Regions from separate parts of the Janthinobacterium sp. BHSEK genome, predicted to be linked through region 2. Evidence: riboswitches for the same ligand, from Rfam matches in the RefSeq annotation. Region 2 holds a riboswitch; the other holds the start of a gene.
The links. Region 2 has a riboswitch for FMN ahead of AC0V2Y_RS20355 (6,7-dimethyl-8-ribityllumazine synthase). Riboswitches for the same ligand answer to the same signal wherever they lie in the genome.
Positions count from the first base shown of each region.

Region 1: it holds a riboswitch for FMN, as region 2 does, so the genes downstream of both, ribB (3,4-dihydroxy-2-butanone-4-phosphate synthase) here and AC0V2Y_RS20355 (6,7-dimethyl-8-ribityllumazine synthase) in region 2, are expected to answer to the same signal.

Region 1 covers NZ_JBWBYV010000030.1:84,702-96,205, forward strand. The annotation lists gene AC0V2Y_RS11915 (MlaD family protein) at 1-454, opposite strand, end outside; gene AC0V2Y_RS11920 (MlaE family ABC transporter permease) at 507-1,322, opposite strand; gene AC0V2Y_RS11925 (LysR family transcriptional regulator) at 1,395-2,270, opposite strand; gene AC0V2Y_RS11930 (MFS transporter) at 2,390-3,745, shown strand; gene ribB (3,4-dihydroxy-2-butanone-4-phosphate synthase) at 3,753-4,400, opposite strand; FMN riboswitch at 4,496-4,646, opposite strand; gene AC0V2Y_RS11940 (M16 family metallopeptidase) at 4,832-7,675, shown strand; gene AC0V2Y_RS11945 (hypothetical protein) at 7,769-7,966, shown strand; gene AC0V2Y_RS11950 (methyl-accepting chemotaxis protein) at 8,107-9,666, shown strand; gene AC0V2Y_RS11955 (ThiF family adenylyltransferase) at 9,753-10,622, shown strand; gene AC0V2Y_RS11960 (nitroreductase family protein) at 10,623-11,504, shown strand, end outside.
Region 2 covers NZ_JBWBYV010000059.1:75,622-87,125, reverse strand. The annotation lists gene AC0V2Y_RS20370 (LLM class flavin-dependent oxidoreductase) at 1-343, shown strand, start outside; gene AC0V2Y_RS20365 (LLM class flavin-dependent oxidoreductase) at 372-1,526, shown strand; gene AC0V2Y_RS20360 (TonB-dependent receptor) at 1,751-4,123, shown strand; FMN riboswitch at 4,198-4,359, shown strand; gene AC0V2Y_RS20355 (6,7-dimethyl-8-ribityllumazine synthase) at 4,530-5,033, shown strand; gene AC0V2Y_RS20350 (ABC transporter substrate-binding protein) at 5,104-6,156, opposite strand; gene AC0V2Y_RS20345 (class II aldolase/adducin family protein) at 6,385-7,143, shown strand; gene AC0V2Y_RS20340 (PhnD/SsuA/transferrin family substrate-binding protein) at 7,292-8,365, shown strand; gene AC0V2Y_RS20335 (ABC transporter permease) at 8,376-9,218, shown strand; gene AC0V2Y_RS20330 (ABC transporter permease) at 9,215-9,979, shown strand; gene AC0V2Y_RS20325 (MFS transporter) at 9,972-11,237, shown strand; gene AC0V2Y_RS20320 (ABC transporter ATP-binding protein) at 11,234-11,504, shown strand, end outside.

The DNA.
Region 1 (11,504 bases), on a different contig from region 2:
CGTCGGGCAGCGGCGGGTCCGTCAGGATGCCGCTGTAGGCGCGCAGCTTGGCGCCGCCCACGATGCCCCGCTCCAGGGTGAAGATGGAGCTGCTGCGCAGCCAGTGCGCATCCTTGCGCGGCACGTCGACGATGACGCGCGCGCGCCCGTCCGGCGCCAGTTCGATGCGCTGCACGCGGCCGATGGGAAAGCCGGAAAAGGTCAGGTCGGCGCCCACGCCCACGCCGTCCGAATCGTCGGCCGTCAGCACCAGGGTTTGCGTGGCTTCGAAGGCGCCGCGTGCATACATCAGGTAGACGACGGAGCCGACCACCAGCACGAACATGAAGATGAGCAGGATGGCCGCCTTCAGTTCGGCGTGGCGCACGGGCGGCGGGGCGGGCAGGACGGAATCTTGCGTGAGACCGGCTGGCGCCGTGACGTCGACCTGGTCGGGATTTTGCGGTTGGCTCATGGCTTCTGGCTCTGGTATGGGGGAAATCGGAATCGCTGGCGAGTGGCGGGCATCAGTAGTAATTGCCCATCAGCGAAGCCACTTCGATCAGCAGGATGACGGAAAACAGGCGCAGCATTTCGGACAGGCCGTGCGCGGCCCACAGGCGGTTGCGGCGGCCGTGCGGGTCTTCCGGATAGTACGAGGAGGCCAGCGGGATCAGGGCCACGGCAAAGCTGAAGAAGATCACCTTGAGCATCAGGATCAGGGCCACGGCCGGATTGAAGATCTGTCCCACCACCCGCGTGTAGCCTTGCAGCGCCCATGGCGTGAAACCGTAGATGGTGAGGTAGGCGAGGATCAGCGAGGTGACGCAGCTGACGATGGCCAGCATCCACACGGCGAAGATGCCGGACATGACGCGTGGAAAGTATTCGCGGCGCAGCAGGTCGACGCCCTGGCGCTGCATGGTGTCAAGCATGCCGGAAGAGCGCATTTGCGCAAATGCAATGCCGTCGGGTAGGGTCAGGCGCAGCGCCACGAACAGGGCGGCCGTCAGCGGTATCAGTTCCAGCACCAGCACGCGCACCACCATTTCCAGCGCATAGCGCGACAGGCCGTAGCTTTGCGCGCTGACGACGACGATGCGGATCAGCACCAGGCTGACGAGCGCGCAGGCCACGCTGAACCACACGAGGTTGGGCGCCGTGTTCGTCACGAGGCGGTGCGCGAGGATGGGACGGTTGTCGCGGTTATAGCTCGACGGCGACAGGGCCAGCGAAAACACGAGGATGGCGAAATGCAGCATGCGCCACCAGCTGACCAGCCAGGCCATGGTGGCCCGGTGCAGGCGGCGCAGGCTGATGATGAGGGAGACGGAGAGGGTCATCATGGCATCTTAACATTGGATGCGTTCGATACAAGCGATTGTCCTGCCGTGCGGCCGTGCCCGGCAGCCTGGCTACTGGCCGGCCACGCTGGCGACGCTGTGGATAATCGCGTCGGCCGCCGCGCGCACGCGGGCCGAGCGGTTCAGGTCGGCGTGCATGACCAGCCACACGTCGTAGCTTTCCGCCCGTTCGGGCCAGATGCGCACGAGCTGCGGGTCGATGTCGCCCAGGTGAGTGGCCAGCTCGGCCACGCCCAGGCCCGCGCGCGTGGCTTCCTGCAGCATGGCCGCCGAATTGACTTCCATGGCGACCCTGGCGTTGGCGACGGGCTCTCCCGCGATTTTCTCCGCGTGCCGCGGCGTCACGGAATGGTGGTAGATGACGATGTCGTGGCCGGCCAGCGCCGTGCCGCGCACGGGTTCGCCCCGTGCGGCCAGATAGGTCTTCGATGCGTACAGGCCCAGGCTGCGCTTGACCAGGTGGCGCGAAATGAGGTCCGGGTCGGTGGGACGCACGCCGCGTACGGCCAGGTCCGCTTCGCGCCGCGTCAGGCTGGCCAGCGCGGGCGCCACGTTGAGCACGATGCGGATGTCCGGATGCGCCGCGTGCAGCCGCTGCATGGCGCGGATGACGAAATGGCTGGCCATGGTGTCGGTGGTGGCCACGCGCACCAGGCCGCTTAAACGGGTGTCGACGCCCTGCATCTCGCGCTGCAGCTTGTCGGCCGCCCGTTCCATCGCCTCGGCGGCCGTCAGCGCCAGCTCGCCGGCCGGCGTGGGCACATAGCCCGACGGCGTGCGCAGGAACAGGGTGGCGCCCAGCGACGTTTCCAGCGCGGCCAGGCGGCGCCCGCAGGTGGCCTGGTCGATGCACAGCAGGGCGGCCGCGCCGCGCAGGGTGCCGGCCCGGCCGATGGCCAGAAAGATGCGCGCGTTATCCCAATCCAAGCTGCTTCTCCTATTGCGTATGGTAATGCATTTTTGCATCAGTGTGCCGAGTTTATGCCTGTTTACTGCATCGTGCAACGCTCGCATAATGGCTGCCCCCTGTTACTGCAAGGAGTACCATGACTGCCCCCACACCGCTCCTGTTGACCCTGGCCTTCGGCTTCGTCATGGCCATGCTCGACGTCACGGCCGTCAACGTGGCGCTGTCCGATATCGCGCTGGACTTGCATATCCCGCTGACGGGCCTGGTCTGGGTGGTCGACGGCTACACCTTGACGTTCGCCGCGCTGCTGCTGGCCGGCGGCGCGCTGGCCGACCGCTACGGGCCGAAAGCCGTGTACCAGGGCGGCCTCGGCGTCTTCATCCTCGGCTCGATCCTGTGCGGCGCCGCGCCCGACGGGCATTTCCTGACGGCGGCGCGCCTGCTGCAGGGCGCGGGCGCGGCCCTGTTCATGCCCAGTTCGCTCAGCCTGCTCACGCACAGCTTTGACGACGAGCGCGAACGCACGCGCATGCTGGGCGCCTGGTCGGCGCTGGTGGGCGTGGCCGGTGCGTCCGGCCCCTTGATCGGCGGCATCCTCGTGCACCAGTTCGGCTGGCGCAGCGTGTTCTGGGTCAACGTGCCGCTGGGCCTGCTGGCCATCGTCATGGCGCAGCTGCTGCTGGCCGCGCCGGCGCGCCAGCCGCGCGATCTGTCTCTGTTCAGCCATGCGCTGGGCGTGGCGGCGCTGGCGGGCCTCAGTTTCGTGCTGATCGAAGGGCCCGTGCTGGGCTGGCTGTCGCCCGGCGTGCTGGCGGCGGGGGCGTTGACGCTGTTGTCGGCCGGGCAGTTGCTGCGGCGCGAGCGCAGCGGCAGCCATCCGCTGTTGCCGCGTGAACTGTTTCACAGCAGCAGCTTCGGCGCGGCCAATGGCGTGGGTTTTCTGATCAATTTCTGCGTGTTCGGCCAGCTGTTCTTATTGAGCCTGTTCCTGCAGCAGTCGGGCGGCGCCGATGCCCTGCAGTCGGGCTTGCGCCTGCTGCCCATGATGGCGGCCTATACGGTGGGGAACTTCATGGCGGGAAGTATCGCGGCCCGTCATGGCACGCGCTGGCCCATGCTGGCCGGCTTGCTGGTGGGGGCCGCGATGGCCCTGCTGCTGATGGGCTTGCGTCCGGGCACGCCGTATGGCTGGCTGGCGCTGGGCACGGCCGTCATGAACGTGGCCATCGGCATCGCCATTCCCGCCATGACGGCCACCGTGATGCGGGTGGCCGGCAAGCGGCATGCGAACAGCGCGGCGGCGGCCCTGAATGCCAACCGCCAGATCGGCGCGCTGGTGGGCGTGGCGCTGATCGGCAGCATCCTGCACATGCTGCCCGACTGGTCGCTGCGCCTGCCGCTGGCCTACGCGACGATCGCCGCCGCGTATGGCCTGGCGGCGGGCCTCGTGTACCGCCACGTGCATCTGCCGAAGGCCGTGGCCGCCGCCTGAAGCAGGCTTACTGTTCGTGCGTGCTGCGCCATTCCACCAGTTCTTCGATGGTCAGGATCGGCATGCCGTGCAGTTCGGCGAAGCGTTCGATATCGTCGCCGCGCATCATGGTGCCGTCCGGGTTCATCAGCTCGCACAGCACGGCGGCCGGGTTCAGGCCCGCCATGCGCGACAGGTCGACGGAGCCTTCCGTGTGGCCACGGCGCTCGAGCACGCCGCCGGGCGCGGCGCGCAGGGGGAAGACGTGGCCGGGGCGCACCAGGTCGGCGGGCTTGGCGTTCGGTGCGATGGCGGCGCGGATGGTGGTGACCCGGTCGGCGGCCGACACGCCCGTCGTGACGCCGTCGCGCGCCTCGATGGAGACGGTGAACGGCGTGCCGTAGCGGCTGCCGTTGTCGGACGACATGGGCGGCAATTCCAGCGCGCTGACGACGTCCGTGGGCAGGCACAGGCAGACGATGCCGCTGCATTCGCGGATCAGCAAAGCCATGGTTTCGTGCGTGAGTTTCTCGGCAGACAGGATCAGGTCGGCTTCGTTTTCACGGTCGAAATCGTCGAGCAGGATGACGGGAATGCCGGCGCGCATGGCGGCCAGGGCGGACTGGATGCGACCTTCCAGGTCGTTGGAAAGCAGGGTATAGCTGTTGACTAACATGGTGAAACGCTCCTCGCATAGGCGAAAAACGCTGCAGGGCAAGCGAATAGACGCAGCCGGCCGCATCGACAGGTCGATCGGACATCGCGTTTACTGCACATCTTCTTTCATCCGGACTATACCGTCGGCCCCGGAGTCACACCGGATCTGCTGACCTCTCCAAGCGGTGCCTGGAAAGCGCTCGCGGGCTTGACCGTTGCCGGTCTTACCGCCGGTGGGGAATCGCACCCCGCCCCGAAGACGTATTGTTGTGCCGGTCCACATGACCGGCGGCAATACTTTAGCACAGATGAAAAAATGTGGCAGGACACTGTTGAGTTTGCTATTCGGCAAAGTTCCCTGGGAAAAATGGTTTACCCTAAGCTGTTTTTAATGGCGGAAAGACGATTTCAGTGTAAGGTATGACTACTGAATCTTACCGTTGAGAATACATGAAGCTGAGTAAATTACGCCTGATCTCGGGCGCCGTCTTGCTGGCGTGCGCCTGCATGGCCCAGGCGGAAATCCGTTTGACCGATCCCCTGCCGCTGGCACCAGAAGTTACCGTCGGAAAACTGCCGAACGGCTTGACCTATTACATCAAGAAAAATGCCCGTCCCGCGCAGAAAGTGGAGTTGCGCCTGGTGGTGAAAGCCGGCTCCATCCTGGAAGACGACGACCAGCAAGGCCTGGCGCATTTCACGGAGCACATGTCCTTCAATGGCTCCACGCATTTCAAGCGCAATGAACTGATTTCCTATTTGCAATCGATCGGCGTGAAGTTCGGCGCCGACCTGAACGCTTACACGAGCTTCGATGAAACCGTCTACGTGCTGCCGATTCCCACGAACAGGAAGGAAAACCTGGAAAAGGGGTTTCTCGTGCTGGAAGACTGGGCGCATGGCTTGAAATTCAATCCGGCCGACATTAACAGCGAGCGCGGCATCGTGCTGGAAGAGGCGCGCCTGGGCAAGGGCGCCAGCGACCGCATGAACAAGGTCTTGTATCCGAAACTGCTGAACGGTTCGCGCTATGCGGAACGCATGCCGATCGGCAAGGAATCCGTGTTAAAGACGTTCAAGCCGGAAGCCATCAAGCGTTTTTACAAGGATTGGTACCGTCCCGATCTGATGGCCGTGATGGTGGTGGGCGACGTGGAGCCGAAACAGGCTGAAAAGCTGATCCGGCAGCATTTCGGCAAGCTGAAAAACCCCGCGAAACCGCGTCCGCGCCTGTATGCGGAAGTGCCGCAGCGTTCGCAAACGGAAGCGCTGGTGATCACGGACAAGGAAGCGCCGGACGACAGCGTCTTCATCCGCTACCCCATCCGCGCCGCGCAGGAACCCGTCACCATCGCCGACTACCGCCGCCAGATGATCGAAAACCTGTATGGCCAGATGCTCAGCGCGCGCATGCAGGAATTGACGCAGCAGGCGAACCCGCCCTTCATCCAGGGCGGCAGCAGCATGGGCAAGCTGGTGCGCGGCTATGAATCGTTCAGCGCGTATGCCTTGCTGGGCAAGGGCGGCGTGCAGCCGGCCGTCGATGCGCTGGTGCAGGAAGATGAACGGGCGCGCCGCTTCGGCTTCAGCCAGGATGAGCTGGACCGCGCGCGCAAGGACATGCTGCGCAATTACGAGCGCGCGTACAGCGAGCGCGACAAGTCCGATTCGGCCGGTTTCGTGGCCGAGTATTCGCGCAACTTCCTGGAACAGGAAGCCATTCCCGGCATCGCCAACGAATTGCTGTACGCGCAGGAACTCTTGCCGCAGGTGACCTTGCAGGAAATCAACGAGACGGTGGCCAAGGTGATTCCCGACCAGCAAAAGAAGCTGGTGGTCTTCATGGGCGCCGAACCGACAGCGGGCGATGCGGCCTCGACTGTGCCGACGCAGCAGCAATTGCTCGACGCCGTGGCGCAAGCGGAGCGGCAAACCGTCGAGCCGCGCACGGAGAAAGTGCTTGCCAGCAAGCTGATGGACGGTCCGCCGGCCGGCGGCAGCATCGTCTCGGAAAAGTTGAACAGCGCCATCGGCGTGACGGAATTGATCCTGGGCAATGGCGTGCGCGTGCTGCTGAAACCGACGGATTTCAAGAACGACCAAGTGCTGATGGGCTCGACGCGCTTCGGCGGCCAGTCGCTGTTCGGCGACGCCGACATCTATAACGCCCGCTATGCCAGCGCCGTGGTCGGCAGCATGGGCCTGAAAGACCTGGCACCGCTGGACTTGCAGAAAGTGCTGGCCGGCAAGACGGTCAACGTGGGCGCTTCGCTGGGCGAGCTGAGCGAAGGTTTTGGCGGCTCGGCCAGCAGCGCCGACGTGGAAGCCATGCTGCAGCTCGTGTATTTGTATTTCCATGACGTGCGCAAGGATGCGGGCCTGTACCAGTCCTTCATCGGCAAGCAGCAGGACCTGGCGAAAAACAGCATGGCGCAGCCGGAAGCCGTGTTTTACGATGCCATCCAGCACGCCATGTATGGCGACAACCCGCGTGTCGATGGCGTGCCGCGCGCGGCCGACTTCGACAAGGTGGGCCTGGACCGTTCATTGGACATCTTCCGCCAGCGTTTTTCCAGCGCGCGCGACATGACCTTCATCTTTGCGGGCAGCTTCGAGCTCGACAAGATCAAGCCGCTGATCGCCAGCTACCTGGGCACCTTGCCCGTGGGCGAGGTGGCGCACGCCTACCGCGACGTGGGCATGCGCCCGGTGACCGGGGTCGTCAAGAAGGATATCTACATGGGCAGCGAGCCCAAAAGCACGATTTCCATCACCTTCAATGGCGACGCGGCGTATTCGGACGAGCAGAAACTGACCCTGCAGGCGCTGGGCGAGGTGCTGAACCTGAAAGTCATCGAAGTGCTGCGCGAAAAGATGAGCATGATCTATGGCGGCGGCTTTGAAACCTCGATGGGCCAGCATCCGTACGGCCATTACTCGGTGGCCTTGAATTTGCCGACGGGACCGGAAAACGTGGACAAGGTGATCGCCGCGGCCTTTGCCGAAATCAACAAGATGAAGGCGGACGGGCCGTCCGTGGCCGACCTGGAAAAGGTCAAGCTGAACTGGATCACGCGCCAGCAAAAATCGCTGCGCGAAAACCGCTACTGGATGAGCCAGCTGATGGGTTCGGTGACGCAGGGGCGCGATCCCGCGCACATCCTGCGTTACGAGCAGCGCGTGCGCGCCATCACGCCGCAAGCCGTCAAGCTGGCCGCGCAGCGCTACCTGGACATGCACAATTATGTGCAGGTGGTGCTGTATCCGGAACGTAAAAACGTCGCGGCCAAGTAATTTATATGCCGGGCTTGCCGGGACGCTAGCGTGCCGAAGCTGTTAAACTGCTGTTAATTGATCTGATCGCAATTTAACAAGCAAGGAAATACGATGGCGAAGAAAGAAGAACTCGATCCGGAAACCCTGGAATTGATCAACTGGTGTATCGAGGTCGAAGGCTTCCTCGTGGCCGGCGGTGCCACCGTGGCGCAGGCGCAGGACCATATCGAAGAGCAGGTCGAGTGGTTTACCGACCAGTTCTATGATGGTTTGACGCCCGAAGAGGCGGCCAAGGAAGCGCTGGCGTGACGCGTCAGTAACAGCGAGTAGCAACAAAGCGGGCGGTGCCTGCCGGGCATCAGCCCGGTAGCGCCGCCCGCTTTGCTTTTCTGAAAAGATTTCCATTGGGAAATTGTTTATAATTCCACATTTTCTTTATCCAGGCACCCATGACTCTCCGTTCGCGCATTCTTTTATTGTGTTTCAGCACCTTGCTTGGCATCGTCCTCATCGCTTCCTTTTCCCTGTATTCCTTGCGCCAGACCATGATGGCCGAGCGCGTCGAGCAATTGACGGTGCTGGTCGAGCTGGCCAACGCGTCGGTGGAAAAGGCGTATGCGCTGGAACAGTCGGGCAAGCTCACGCGGGAGCAGGCCCAGCAGCAGGCCAAGCTGGCCATCGGCAGCTTCGTCAAGGATGAGATGTATTACTTCGTGCGCGATTTCAGCACGGACTTGCTGTACGTGCATCCGAATGCTTCGCGCATCGGCACGCCGCAAAAGAACATGAAGCAGTCGGGCGACCGCTACCGCGCCGCGCTGGCCAACAGCCGCATCGGCCTGGTGCTGGCGGACGGCACGCGTCCGGGCGTGAAGGACCCGGTGGCGAAGATGTATGCCGTGGTGAAATTTGCGCCGTGGGACTGGCTGATCGGCACGGGCACGTATATCGATGACATCAACCACAAGTTCTGGGCCCAGGCGGGTGCGCTGCTGGCCATTGGCGGCGCGCTGATGGTGGTGGTGGGCGCCCTGGCGGCCCTGATGCTGCGCCGCATCCTGGCCCAGCTCGGTGGCGAGCCCGACTATGCTGTCGCCATCGTGGCGCAAATCGCCCAGGGCGATCTGACCACGCAGATCGACACGCGTCCCGGCGACACATCGAGCCTGTTGATGGCGATCAAGGCCATGCGCGACAACCTGGCGCACCTGGTGAGCCAGGTGCGCAGCGATGCGGAATCGATTTCCACGGCATCGGGCGAGATCGCTTCCGGCAACCACGACCTGTCGGCGCGCACGGAGCAGCAGGCGGGATCCCTGGAAGAAACGGCCTCGACCATGGAAGAAATGACCTCGACCGTGCGCCAGAATGCGGACAATGCGCGCCAGGCCAACCAGCTGGCCATTTCTGCCTCGCAAGTGGCGAGCCAGGCGGGCGGCGTGGTGAGCCAGGTGGTCGACACCATGGGCGCCATCAATGCCTCGTCGAAAAAGATCGGCGACATCATCGCCGTCATCGACGGCATCGCCTTCCAGACGAATATCCTGGCCCTGAACGCGGCCGTGGAAGCGGCGCGCGCGGGCGAGCAGGGCCGTGGCTTCGCCGTCGTCGCCAGCGAGGTGCGCAACCTGGCCCAGCGCTCGGCCGGTGCCGCCAAGGAGATCAAGCAATTGATCGACAGCTCCGCCGAACAGGTGGGCGCCGGTGAAAAACTGGTGGCGCTGGCGGGCGAAACGATGGAAAAAGTCGTGTCCAGCGTGCAGCACGTGACCGATATCGTGGCCGAGATTTCCTCGGCCAGCGCCGAGCAGAGCGCCGGCATCGAGCAGATCAACCAGGCCATCGTCGAGATGGATAACATGACGCAGCAAAACTCGGCCCTGGTCGAGCAGGCGTCGGCGGCGGCGCAGGCGATGAACGAGCAGGCGGCGGGGCTGGCGCAGATCGTCAGCGTGTTCAAGGTGGGCGCCGTGGCGCCGGCCGCGGCACCGCGGCGCCTGGCGCGCTAGCCGCTTTTTTCTGTCATGAGGGGAACTTATCCCCGGCTCACCTGTCCAAACTTTTTCGTCCGCATGGGCGCACAGAAGAGGTGAGCATGACAGACGGTTTTTCCTATCACGCGGCATTTGCCCGCAACCTAGGCTGGGTGACGCAGGCGGAGCAGGAGAGCTTGCGGGGCAAGCGCGTGGCCATCGCGGGCATGGGCGGCGTGGGCGGCGTGCACTTGCTGACCCTGGCGCGGCTGGGCATCGGCGCCTTCCACATCGCCGACTTCGACACCTTCGATATCGCCAACTTCAACCGCCAGGCCGGCGCCATGATGTCGACCCTGGGCCAGCCCAAGGTGGCCGTGCTGGCGCAGATGGCGACGGACATCAATCCCGAACTGGAGATTAAACAGTTTCCCGACGGCATACACGACAGCAACCTGGCCGAGTTCTTTGCCGGCGTCGACCTGTACGTGGATGGCCTCGATTTCTTTGCCTTCCCCGCGCGCCAGGCCACCTTCGCCACGTGCGCGCGCCTTGGAATTCCATCCATCACGGCCGCGCCGCTGGGCATGGGCACGGCCGTGCTCAGCTTCATGCCGGGCGGCATGACGTTCGAAGAATACTTTGGCTGGGGCGACTTGCCCGAGGAAGAGAAGGCGCTGCGCTTTCTCGTCGGATTGGCGCCGGCCGGCTTGCACGGCCCCTATCTGGTGGACCCGTCCGCCATCAACCTGAAGGAGCGGCGCGGGCCGTCGACCATCATGGGCTGCCAGCTGTGCGCGGGCGCGGCCGCCACGGAAGCCTTGAAAATTCTGTTAAAACGCGGCAAGGTGATGGCGGCGCCGCACGGCATGCATTTCGACGCCTACCGCAACAAGCTCGTGCATACATGGCGTCCCGGCGGCAACCGCCATCCGCTGCAACGGCTGACCATGGCCATCATCAAGCGGCGCCGCGCCGCACAGGGGGCATAAATGGCGCAAGCATTGCTGAACGATCCCGTGCTGGAAGACATCCTCGAGCAGGCGCGCTGGGCGCCCAGCGGCGACAACACGCAGCCTTGGCGCTTTGAAGTCGTGGACCAGCGGCACGTGGTCGTGCATGGCTTCGATACGCGCAGCCACTGCGTGTACGACCTCGACGGCCATCCCAGTCAGCTGTCCTTGGGCGCCTTGCTCGAAAGCATGGCCCTGGCGGCCAGCTGCCACGGCTTGCGCATGGAGGCGCGCCGGCGCACGGCCATGCCCGAGACCCTGCCCACCTTCGACGTACGGCTGGTCGACAGCCCCGGCATGCTGCCCGATGCGCTGGCGGCCTTCCTGCCCCGGCGCAGCGTGCAGCGGCGCCGGCTCAGCACGCGCAGCTTGCGCGCCAGCGAAAAGGCGGCGCTGGCGGCCAGCTTGCCGCCGGGCTACGGCGTGCAGTGGTGCGAAGGTGCGCGCGCGCGCCTGGCCTGTGCACGTCTGATGTTCGACAATGCGAAGCTGCGCCTGACCATGCCCGAAGCGCACAAGGTGCACCGCGACGTGATCGAATGGGGCGCGCGCTTCAGTGCCGACCGCATCCCGGAGCAGGCGCTCGGTGTCGATGCCATGACGGCGCGGCTGATGCGCTGGGTCATGCATAGCTGGCGCCGCGTGGATTTTTTCAATACCTGGCTGGGCGGCACTATTGCCCCCCGGCTGCAGATGGACTTGCTGCCGGGGCTGTATTGTGCCGCGCATTTCGTGTTGCTGGCCGATGCGCCGCCGCGCCATATCGACGATTACGTGGCGGCCGGCCGCGCCATGCAGCGCTTCTGGCTGACGGCCACGCAGCTGGGCCTGCAATTGCAGCCGGAATTGACGCCGCTGATC
Region 2 (11,504 bases):
GGCGGGTTTGCGCATCGACGTGCTGGCCCGTGAAACGTTCGACGAAGCCTTGCGCGACGCGCGCCGTTACCGCAGCGGCGCCGGGCTGCCTGACGATGCGCCCTTCGATGACCGTGCCGCCGCCTTCTGGCCCGGATTTGCGCAAGCGCAAACGGGCGCCCACGGGGCCCTGGTGGGCAGTTATGCGCAGGTCAGCGCCGCGCTGCAAGCGTACGCGCAGGCGGGCGTGTCGAGCTTCGTGCTGGCGGCCATCCCCCATTTCGAGGAAGCCTACCGCATCGGCGAACACGTATTGCCAGCCTTGCGGGCATCGTTGACGGCATCCGCGCTGCAAGCGGCTTGAATCCACATTATTTGAAGGAGTACCCCTGATGGCAATCGATTTTTTCTGGCGCATCCCCACGCATGGCGAACCGAGTTCGCACCGCGCCCGCACGCCGTTTCGCGGCGACTGGTTCCCCGGCAATGACAACCTGCGCCAGGCCGGCCTCGGTGGCGGCGGCGCCGACGGTTTTACGTATATCGACTACCTGGCGGAAATCGCCCGCGCGGCCGAACTATCGGGCTTCCAGGGCGGCCTGATCCCGTCGTTTCCCATGACGGATGAACCATGGGCCATTTCCGCGCTGCTGGCGCGCGAAACGCGCACCTTCCGCTTCATGATCCCGTTCCAGCCCGGCTTTCTGAACCCCGTGGTGGCCGCGCGCATGACGGCCAGCCTGCAGCGGGCCACGGGCGGGCGCGCCCTGTACAACGTGATCACGGGCGGTGGCGGCCCGGCGCAGCTGTGGTGGGGCGATGCGGCCGGCCACGACGACCGCTACACGCGCACGACGGAATTTCTCGACGTGGTGCGCGGCGTGTGGCGCGGCGGGCCGTTTTCCTACCAGGGCAAGTTCTACCAGGTGGAAGACGCGGGCCTGGCCACGCCCCTGTCGGAGCAGGACTTCCCCGAGATTTACTTTTCCGGCTCGTCCGACGCGGCCCTCGGTTCCGCCTCGAAGCACGCCGATTACTACCTGACGTGGCTGGAACCGTTCGAGCAGCTGCGCGAAAAATTCGCCCGCGTGCATGAAAAGACGGCGCTGCTTGGGCGCAAGATCAAGTGCGCCGTGCGCGTCGACATCGTCGCCCGTGCCACGGAAGAAGAGGCGTGGGACGAGGTGCGCAAGGGTTTTGACGCCGTCGATGCCGCTACCCTGCGCCAGTTCCTCGGTGCCGATGGCGGCGATTCCGTGGGCGCGGCGCGCCAGCGCGGCAACCGCCCGGCCACCTTGAACAGCTACAAGGACTTGATCACGGCGCCGAACATCTGGTCCGGCTTCAACCTGCTGCGCGGCGGGCAGACGCAGGGCATCGTCGGCAGCTACCAGCAGGTGGCCGAACGCCTCGATGAACTGGTGCAGCTGGGCGCCGACGCCTTCATCCTGGCCAGCACGCCGCACCTGGAAGAAGCGTACCGCGTGGGCGAGGAAGTGCTGCCCCTCGTGCGCGGCCACACGGCCGCCTTGCTGCGCGCCGCTTAAGCGTCTCTCACCTGTTGCCGCGACAGCAGCGCCACCGCCTGCTGTCGCGCAGGCAGCACGCGGCACCGGCGCTGCTGCCAAATCAACAGCGCTATCATCACGATAGTCTTCCTTTGAAATCAAACACTTAAGTTCTGTTTTGCTGCGCTGCGGCAGCGGGCATGCGCCTTGCAATACTGGTCATCACCATCTCGCGTTTTGACTTTACTCAAGGATAATCACCCATGCGCCGTTCGACTGCTCCCGCCGACTCTTCCCCATTTCCTTTCCACCTGACGCCAGTGCGCCGCGCGCTGCGCTCGGCCTTCGCCATCGGCGGCCTGATGCTCGCCCCAGGTCTGGCCCATGCGGAAACGCCTGGCGCCGATGTCATTGCCGCGGCCGACGCGAATGGCGCCGGCGAGGGCGCCTCGCTGCAATCGGTGACGGTGACGGCGCAAAAGCGCGAGGAATCGGCACAGAAGGTGCCCAGCGCGATCACGGTGTTAGGCGGCAAGGAGCTGCTCGACACGGGTATCGGCCGCTCGGCCAGCGAAGTCCTCAATTACGTGCCGAACGCCTCGGCCGGCACGCAGCAGCACGGCCGCCCGCGCTGGTGGATACGCGGCGTGGGTGCGGGCCAGCAGCAGGTGGACTTTCCGAATCCCGTCGGCTTCTACCTCGATGACGTCTACATCAGCAATTCCAGCGCCACGGGCTTTCCCCTGTTCGACCTGGACCGGGTGGAAGTGCTGCGCGGCCCGCAAGGCACCCTATGGGGCAAGAACACGACGGGCGGCGCCATCAACGTGATCTCGCGCAAACCCTCGTTCAAATCCAGCGGCTACGCCAAGCTCGACTACGGCAGCTACGACACCACCGTGGCCGAAGGCGCCATCGGCGGCGCGCTGGTCGACGAGGTGCTGGCGGGGCGGCTGTCCTTCCATACGGAGCAGCAGGACAGGGGCCGCTTCCACAACCAGTTTACGGGCGAGCGCGATGGAAAGCTCAAGGACAGCGCCATCCGCGGCCAGCTCAAGGCCCTGATTGGGCGCGACCTGACGGCGAACCTGAACCTGCATTACCGCGATTACACGACCAAGGGCGCCACCACGACCGTGGCCAGCTACGGCGCCAATGGCGTGTACCGCAACGGCTACATCCCCAGCACCAATCCCGACGACGTCAGCACGAACGCGCCCGCCGACAGCGACGTGAAACAGGGCGGCGCCCAGCTGAACCTCGAATATGCGCTGGGCGAACTGACCCTCACTTCCATCACGGGCTATGAAAATTTCAGGAACGAAGCGACGGGCGACAGCGACAACACGCCGCTGGAAGTGGGCCGCAGCCGCTCGAAGGCCAGCAGCCGGCAAGTGTCGCAGGAGCTGCGCCTGACGTCGCCGCAGAACGGCGCCGTGAGCTGGGTGGCGGGTCTGTTCTACTTCAATGAAAAGATCGATGCCGATTCGGCCGGCGCGCGCCTGCCCAACGGCACGGTGCCGGCGCTGGCGGGCAGCACCCAGCCCGTTGGCTACAACCGCACCATCTACCAGCACAAGGCGCGCAGCGCGGCCATCTTCGGCAGCACGACCGTCAACTTCAGCGAGCAGCTGCTGTCCACGTTTGGCTTGCGCTGGACCACGGAAACCAAGGACCTCGACTTGCAGCGCGTGCAGGCCGCATCGAACACGGTGACGTTCGGCGACGCGGCCAGCTGGTGGAACACGGTCCGGGGCGGCAATTACACGGCCGCTTCGGTGGCCAACAATAACTTCACGTCGAATCCATCGACCACGTGGAACGCGCTGACGTATGACGTGACGCCCGAATACCGCTTCAGCCGCACCCTGCGCGGCTACCTGAAGTACGCGCACGGCATCAAGTCGGGCGGCTACAACACCAGCGCCACGGACGTGCGGGCATTGAACACGGTCAAGCCGGAAACCTTGAACTCGTTCGAGGCGGGCATCAAGTCGGAATGGCTGGACGGGCGCCTGAACTTCAACGCCAACGTTTTTCACTATGATTACAAGAACGTGCAGGTGAATATCACGGGCGTGTACAACGGCGACCCCACGCAAAGCGTCAATTACCTGCAGAACGTGCGCAAGGCCCACGTCAACGGTGCGGAATTCGAGATCGAGGCGCAGCCGACGGACAACCTGCACGTCAACGCCAACCTGGGCCTGCTGCGCACGGAATTCGACGATTTCGCCATCCAGAACAATGGCGGCGACCGCTCCGGCAACGAATTCGTGCGCTCGCCCCACGTGACGGCCCTGCTGGCGGCCGACTACCGCTACCCGCTGGGCAATGGCGCGCAGCTGGTCTTCAGCGGCGACGTGCGCTACACGTCGAAGCAGTACTACTATGTCGACCCGCAAAATGCCGCGCGCGACCTGCTGAACCAGGGCGGCTTCGCGCTGGCCAATGCGCGCCTGTCGTACGTGCTCCCGGGCGGCAAGCAGCGCATCACGGCGTATGCGAACAACCTGGCCGACAAGGTCTACCGCAACCACACGCTTACCAGCTTCGTGCCCGGCGCCGTCAACGGCGACACGCTGATCATCGGCCAGGGCCGCACGGTGGGCGCGTCGTACACGCTGCAGTTCTGACCGCGCAGGGCAGGGGCAGGGGCGATATGCTATAGTCGCCGGGCATGGCTGTCGCACCCGCTGCGCTGGCCATGCAACGTTCTCAGGGCGGGGTGCGATTCCCCACCGGCGGTAATGGCATGCGTGCCTAGCCCGCGAGCGCTTGCCGGCACGGTCTTCGGGCCATGACGGCAAGGTCAGCAGACCTGGTGTGATTCCGGGGCCGACGGTATAGTCCGGATAAAGAGAGAGCGGGATGGCATCATTGTGTCGACGCCGGCATCCGCCCGGCGCATGGACGGCCTCGCCGTCGGTGCGTCTGCGCGCGTGCCTGCATGCGCAGTTGGGCGTGGCTTTCATGCGCCCGTCATATCCCCTTCGATCCGATGCCCTGTTTTTATCATTCTTGAAAACAGGAGTCTTTTATATGTCACAAGCATCACACGCAACACCAGCCAAACGCATCGCCTTCATCCAGGCGGGCTGGCACCGCGACATCGTCGCGCAATGCAGGCTGTCGTTTATCGCGGAAATGGCCGCGCTGGGCTTCGCCGAGAGCGATATCGACGTCATCGACGTCGCCGGCGCCTTTGAAATCCCCCTGCATGCGCAAGTGCTGGCCAAAAGCGGCCGGTACGCGGCGATTGCCGCTTCCGCCCTGGTGGTGGACGGCGGCATCTACCGCCATGATTTCGTCGCCGATGCCGTCATTTCCGGCATGATGCAGGTACAACTGGCGACGGGTGTGCCCGTGCTGTCGGCCGTGCTGACCCCGCACCACTTCCATGCGGGCCACGAGCACCAGGCATTCTACTTCCAGCACTTCAAGGTCAAGGGCGTGGAACTGGCGACGGCCTGCGCCGCCACCATCCATTCGCTGCAGCGGCTGGCGCAACCGGCCAGCGCGCCGCAGGCGGCGCTGGCAGCCTAGCAGCCGGCCTGCCGTGAATCGATAGTGCCCGTGGGGCCAGCACATGTTGCCATGTGCTGGCCCCATTTCCTTATGCCGCCTGCCGCAGCAGCGCGTCGAGCCTGCGCTGCGCCTCTTCCAATGGCCGGCGGTCGATCCAGCTGTCGATATCGACGTCGCGGTCGAGAAAACCGTGCTGCAATTGAAAATCCTTCTGCTGGCGGAACAGCGCTACCTTGTCGTCGGACAGGTCGGGCGCCAGCGTCAGGTGAAAACCGTCGCGGTAGGCTTCGGCCACGGCGTCGGCGCCGGCCCGCGTCTCGCCCTGCAGGATGGCCAGCACATCTTCTTTGTGGCTGCGCGCCCAGTGCGCGGCGCGCAAGGTCTGCGTCAAAAAGCGCACGACCAGCTCGAAATGCTGTTCCAGCATGGATGCATGCACGGTGATCGGGCGCGGCGTGCCGTTGTTGACGCGGAAGCGCCGGTCGGGCAGGGCGTCGATGTCGATGCCCACTTCCAGCCCCGCCGCGCGCGCCGCCTCGGCCGCCGCCGCGCCTTTCACGTAGACGGCGTCGACTTCGCCGCGCAAGAGCGGCGCGATGCCTTGCCACAGGCCCGCGCCCAGATTGGCCGATGCCTGGGCGTCGCCCCCCACTTCCACCAGATGCACATCATCGAGCGTGAGGCCGGCCGACGCCAGCACGCCCTTGTAGCCGGCCAGGCTCATGCCGCGCGCGATGCTGCGCCCGCGCCGGTTCTCGCGCAAGTCCTCGGCGCGGAACACGGGCAGCGCCAGGCGCTTGCCCTGCAGCTGCGCGGCCGTGGCGATGCCGGAACCCGGGCGCACGAGGATGGCTTGCCATTCGTCGATCCAGGTCAGGCCGATCAGGCGCGTGGGCGCCCCTTGCGCGCGCGCGGGCAGGGCCAGCAGGTTGCCGCCTTCGCGCACGAGCGTGGACAGACCATGGTCGTAGTGGTGGCGCGCCAGCTCGCCGCCCACTTCCTGCAGCGTCTTCAAGGCGATGCCGTCGCGGGCGAATTCCTCGTCCAGCCAGCCAAGCTTGTAGGCCAGGCCCGTGGCCGTGGGCACGGGGCAGCGGGTGAACCAGACGGTATCGACGGCGGGGGCGGTTGCGGTAGTCATGGGATTCTTTCGTGGTGGGTGGAGCCTGGAAGCGTGCAGGAACCGTGCCCGCGCCGCTTGCTGGCTTGCCGACAGCCGCTGTGCACAACGCTGCTGCCGCGCCAGCAGCCGCTGTTGTGCAGGCAGCAGCGCTCCGCCATTTGTGCGGCCCCAGCGCTGGCACGCGTCTTGCGAAAGTAGACGGTAGACGAAACCCGGTCTCAACATCTTTACCGAATGGAGCATGACATGACGGACGTGGCACAAGCACAAGCACCAGAGCAAGTACAAACCCAGGAGTTGACGGCGGCCGAACTGGCCTTCGTGGAGCAGGTGCGTCGCGATGCGCAGACCGCCTTCGACGGCTTGCGCGAGACGGGCAGCCTGACGGCCAACGGCACGGTGGGCTTTGTCGAGCGCACGCCCGGCGGCGACAAGGTCGTGGTGGTCAACGACCCGGGCCCGTTCCGCCGCGGCCAGCCTCTGAAGGCGGCCGTGCTGGCGCTGGACGGCACGGTGCTGCTCGGCGACGCGAACAACGGCGGCGCACGCTATTTGAAGCTGTTCCGCGAGCGGCCCGAGGTCACGTCGATCTCGCACGTGCACTCGCCGTCCTTGGGCGCGTGGGCGCAGACGCACCGCACCCTGCCGATCCGCTACGTGCCCGTGCAGCGCTTCCAGCTGATCCGCGAAATCCCCATCTATATCGACCGCCGCCAGCCGGAAGTCGATTTCATCCTCGGCGAAATCGCCCGCAATACGCATGCCACGGCCATCCTGGAAGCGAATGGCGGCGCCACCGTGTGGGGCAAGCAGGGCTTGCTGAAGCTGGCCGAATTCATCCTGCTGCTGGAAGAGGGCGCAAAAATCCAGATCGCGGCCGAAGCGATCGGCGGTTCGCGCGACTTCGGCCCGGGCGTACTGCTGCAGCAATGGAAGATGAGCAAGCTGATCGACACGGCGCGCGCGCTGTCGCTCCTGCCTGCCACCGACCTGGTCAACACCTGACCAAACCTGCTGCGCGTCGCGCCTTGCGGCCTGTGATGCTCGCTGTGCATGTGCACAGCTGCGCTTCTCGGCCACAAATCGCTGCCGCTCGCGACGGTTTTGTCAGGTGTCGTTGTGTAAAAAATATTTAATTAAGAACAGGCCCCAGATGTCATTGAAATTCTTACGTTTGCGCTGGCGCAAAGTATTCGCTGCCGCCGTGGCGGCCAGCCTGCTGGCGCCAGCCATCGCGGCGGCCGCCGATCCGCTGCCGGCCGCCGTGCGCATCGCCGTCGTGGCGCGCACGGCACCGTCCGGCAAGACCGTGTTTGCCGGTTCTGCCGCCCAGGTGGCCGCGCAAGGCTGGCTGGCGGCCGAACTGGGCAAGCTGGGCGTGAAGCTGGAATGGGTGCCCGTCACCACCAATTCCGTGGCGACGCAAGTCAACGAGGCGTTTGCCAACCACTCGATCGACCTGGCCCAGTATGGCGACCTGCCATCGATCATCGCCAATGCCTCGGGCTTGCAGACGCGGCTGATTTTGCCTGGCGGCAGCTTCAGCAACACCTACCTGGTGGTGCCGAACGGCTCCACGGCGAAGTCGATCAAGGAGCTGAAGGGCAAGAAGATCGCCCTGCACCGGGGGCGGCCATGGGAATACCCGTTCGCGCGCCTGCTCGAAGCGAATGGCATGACCTTGCGCGACGTCAAGATCCTCAACCTGAACCCGCAGGCGGGCGCGGCGGCCGTGGCGACGGGCGGCGCGGATGCCTTCTTCACCCTCAGCGATGCTTTCCTGCTGGAAGATAAAAAGGTGGGCAAGATCATCTGGTCCAGCAAGGCGCCGCCGCAGGACTGGAAGATGCGCGCCGAACTGTGGGCCGACAGCGGCTTCCTGCAACGCTGGCCGCAACTGGCCCAGCTGGTGGTGACGGCGTATGTGCGCGAGCACCACCGGGCCGCCGGCGCCGGTGGCGAAGACGAGTACGTGCGCACGGAGGCGTCCGCTGGCCAGGTGGAAAGCGTGGTGCGGCGCGAGCTGGCGGGCGACCATACGCCGTGGCAGGCGCGCTGGTCCCCCCTGTTTACGGCCAGCCTGCGCCAGCATTACGTGGGCGGGGCGGCGTATGCGAAGAGCGCGGGGCTGATCGGGCGTCCGCTGCAAGTCGACAGCCTGTTCGCGCCCCAGTTCGTCAACCATGCGCTGACGCAGCTGAAGCTGCAAACCTACTGGTCGCCATGACGGAGCGCGCATGAATACTCTCGTCAACGCCATCGCCTTGCCGCGTGCTCCCGCGCCGGCGCGTGCCGCGCATGGCCCGTGGCTGCAGCGCTTTGTGCGCTCGCGCTGGTCCGTGTGGGCCTCGCCGCTCGCCTTGCTGCTGCTGTGGACGGCCGCCACCACCTTCGAATGGATGCCTGCGCACATCTTGATGTCGCCCTGGCAAGTATTGCTGACGGCGGCGGACCTGGCCGAAAGCGGAGAATTGGGCCAGCACCTGGGCATCAGCCTGTTCCGCCTGCTGGCCGGTTTCGGCCTGGGCGCCAGCGCGGGCCTGGCCTTCGGCGTCGTGCTGGGTTTGTCGCCTGGCTTGCGCAGCTATGTCGATCCCACGTTCAATGTCTTGCGCCAGTTGCCGACCGTCGCCCTGATCCCTTTGTTTATCTTGCTGTTCGGCATAGGCGAGAGTTTCAAGGTGTTTATCGTGGCCAAGGCCAGCTTCTTCATCGTGGCGCTGGCCGTGCATGACGCCATCCGCAACCTGTCGCAGCGCTATTTTGAGGTAGCGCAAGTGTATTGCTTTTCGCGCTGGCAGCGCATCCGCCTGATCGTCCTGCCCGCCATCGTGCCGGCCGCGCTGACGGGCATGCGCATCGCCCTGTCGCGCTCGTGGATGGTGCTGGTGGGTGCGGAATTGCTGGCTGCCGACAGCGGCCTGGGCCAGATGATGGAAATGGGCCGGCAAATGTTCCGCCTCGACGTGGTGATGGTGGGCGTGGTGCTGACGGGCGTGATCGGCTTTGGCCTGGACCGGGCCTGCCATGCGCTGGAGGCAAGATTGATGCGCTGGAAGCGTAATGGGGAGTCCGCATGAGGCAGCGTGTAGTGTTGGTGATCAAGGGCGCGCTGCTGCCGCTGGCCTTGCTGGGCGCCTGGCAATGGGCATCGGGCCAGGGGGCGGCCGCCGCCTACATCTTCGTCTCACTGGGCGATCTGGCGCACAGCCTGCGCGACCTGGTCTTGACGGGCGAGCTGTGGGTGCATCTGCGCGCCAGCCTGGGACGCACGCTGGCCGGACTGTTGCTGGGCGGCAGCGCCGGCATCGTCACGGGCGCGCTGATGGCGCAGTCGCCGCTGGCGGACCGCCTCATCGGCCCGCTGTTCCACAGCATCCGTCAGGTCCCCCTGTTGGGCCTGATTCCACTGCTGGGCTTGTGGGTGGGCAATGGCGACGGCGCCAAGCTGCTGGTGATCGCCATCGCCGCCTTTTATCCTACCGTGCTCAACACGTATGCGGGCATGCGCCAGGTGGAGGGGCGCTTGCGCGAGGTGGGACAGGTGCTGACCCTGACGCGCTGGCAGACCTTGCGTCAGATTCTGTTGCCAGGCGCCATGCCGGCCATCGTCACCGGTGTCACGCATGCGCTGGCGTTCGCCTGGCTGGCGTGCCTGGGCGGCGAACTGCTGTTTGCGGCCGGTCCCGGCATGGGTTCCTTGCTGCTCAATGGCGAAGTGTCGGGCCGCATGGACGTTGTCCTGCTGGCCGTGCTGGTGATCGCCTTGCTGGCGCAAACGATGAACGTGGCGTTTGCGCGGCTCGCGCGTCTGCTGGTGAAGGGGCGCAGCAGTGAGTAAATCCCTGCCATTCCAGCCAGACGCGGCCGTCAGTGCCCGCGAAGGGGAGTTGCGCGCCTTCCTGCTGCGCTTTATCGGCCTGACCTTGCTGTCGGGCGTGACCATCGGCATGAACAAGGTGCTGGCCACCTTGCTGGGCTTGCATTTGCACGTGAGCAATTTCCAGCTGGCCGCGATCAGCAGCGCGGAAACCCTGGCCATGGCGTTGGGCACCATTCCTGCCGGCTATATCTTGTCGCGCGGCAATCCGAAGCACCTGTACGCGGGCGTGAGCCTGAGCCTGGCGCTGGCCTTTTGCGTGCTGCCGTGGCTGCCCGGCTGGCAATGGGTGGCCCTGCTGATGTTTCTCGTGGGACTGTGCATCTCGCTGCGCATCGTGGCCATGAGCACGGTGTTTCTCGTGCGCCTGCCGGAACTGGGGCAGGGCAAGGCGGGCTGGTACAAGGGCACATTAATCCTCGGCATGCAGTTCCTGGGGCCCCTGTGCGGCAATTACCTGATCGCGCAGCTGGGCTTGAAGGCGGGCTTCCTGATTTCCGCCCTGATGTTCGCCATCCTGGCCGTGCTGGGCTGGCAAGTGTTGCCTGACAATACGGCGCCCCGCAAGCAGGCGGGACAGGGTGCGCTGCCCGGTGCGGCCAGCCTGCGCGAACTGCTGCGCCTGCCCATCGTGCGCGTGACTTACCTGTTTGAAATCCTTGCCAGCTTCACGGCATCCAGCGTGGGCGTGTTTTCCATCCTGCTGGCCATCCGCGTGCTGCACTGGCCTGCGCACCACTCCGTCTGGCTGATGGCCGTGCAGGGACTCAGCTGCGTGCTGGTGCTGCTGTTCCTGGGGCGTTTCGTGCTGGCCAGCCGTTACCGCGAGCAACTGTATGGCGGCGCCCACCTGGCCATCATGGCGGCCTTGCTGATCCTGGGGCTGTGGCCGTCCAGCATCGCCTACCTGGCCGCCTCCGTGCTGCTGGGCCTGGGCCTGGGCGTGAATAACCTCGTCAATACGGACAACATCGCCCGCGCACCCGTCGACAAGGCCCGCGTTTCCGCCCATCTGACCCTGTTCGGCATGGTGGGCGGCACGGCTGGCGCGCTGGCGGCCGGCCACCTGGCCGACGTGACGGGCTTGCGCAATGTATTCCTGATCTGGCTGTTTCCCTGGCTGGCCGCCTGGCTCTGTTTCCACGGCATCCGCTGGCTGCGCCGGGCGCCTCCGGCCGCCATTCCTTCCCTCGCCCCCACCGTAGAGAGCGCACCATGAATGATTTTGTTTCCCCCTCGACCTTGCTGCCGCAGCGGCAGCACCTGAACGGCGGCTTGCAAGTGCAGCACGTGAGCAAGTCGTTTGCGCTGAAAGGCGCGCCGCTGCTGGTGCTCGACGATATTTCCCTGACGATCGCCCCCGGCGAATTCGTCGCCATCGTGGGCGCGTCCGGTTGCGGAAAATCCACCCTGCTGCGCCTGCTGGCGGGTCTCGATACGGAGTACACGGGCTTGCTTCTGCACGATGGCGTGCCGATCCGTGGCA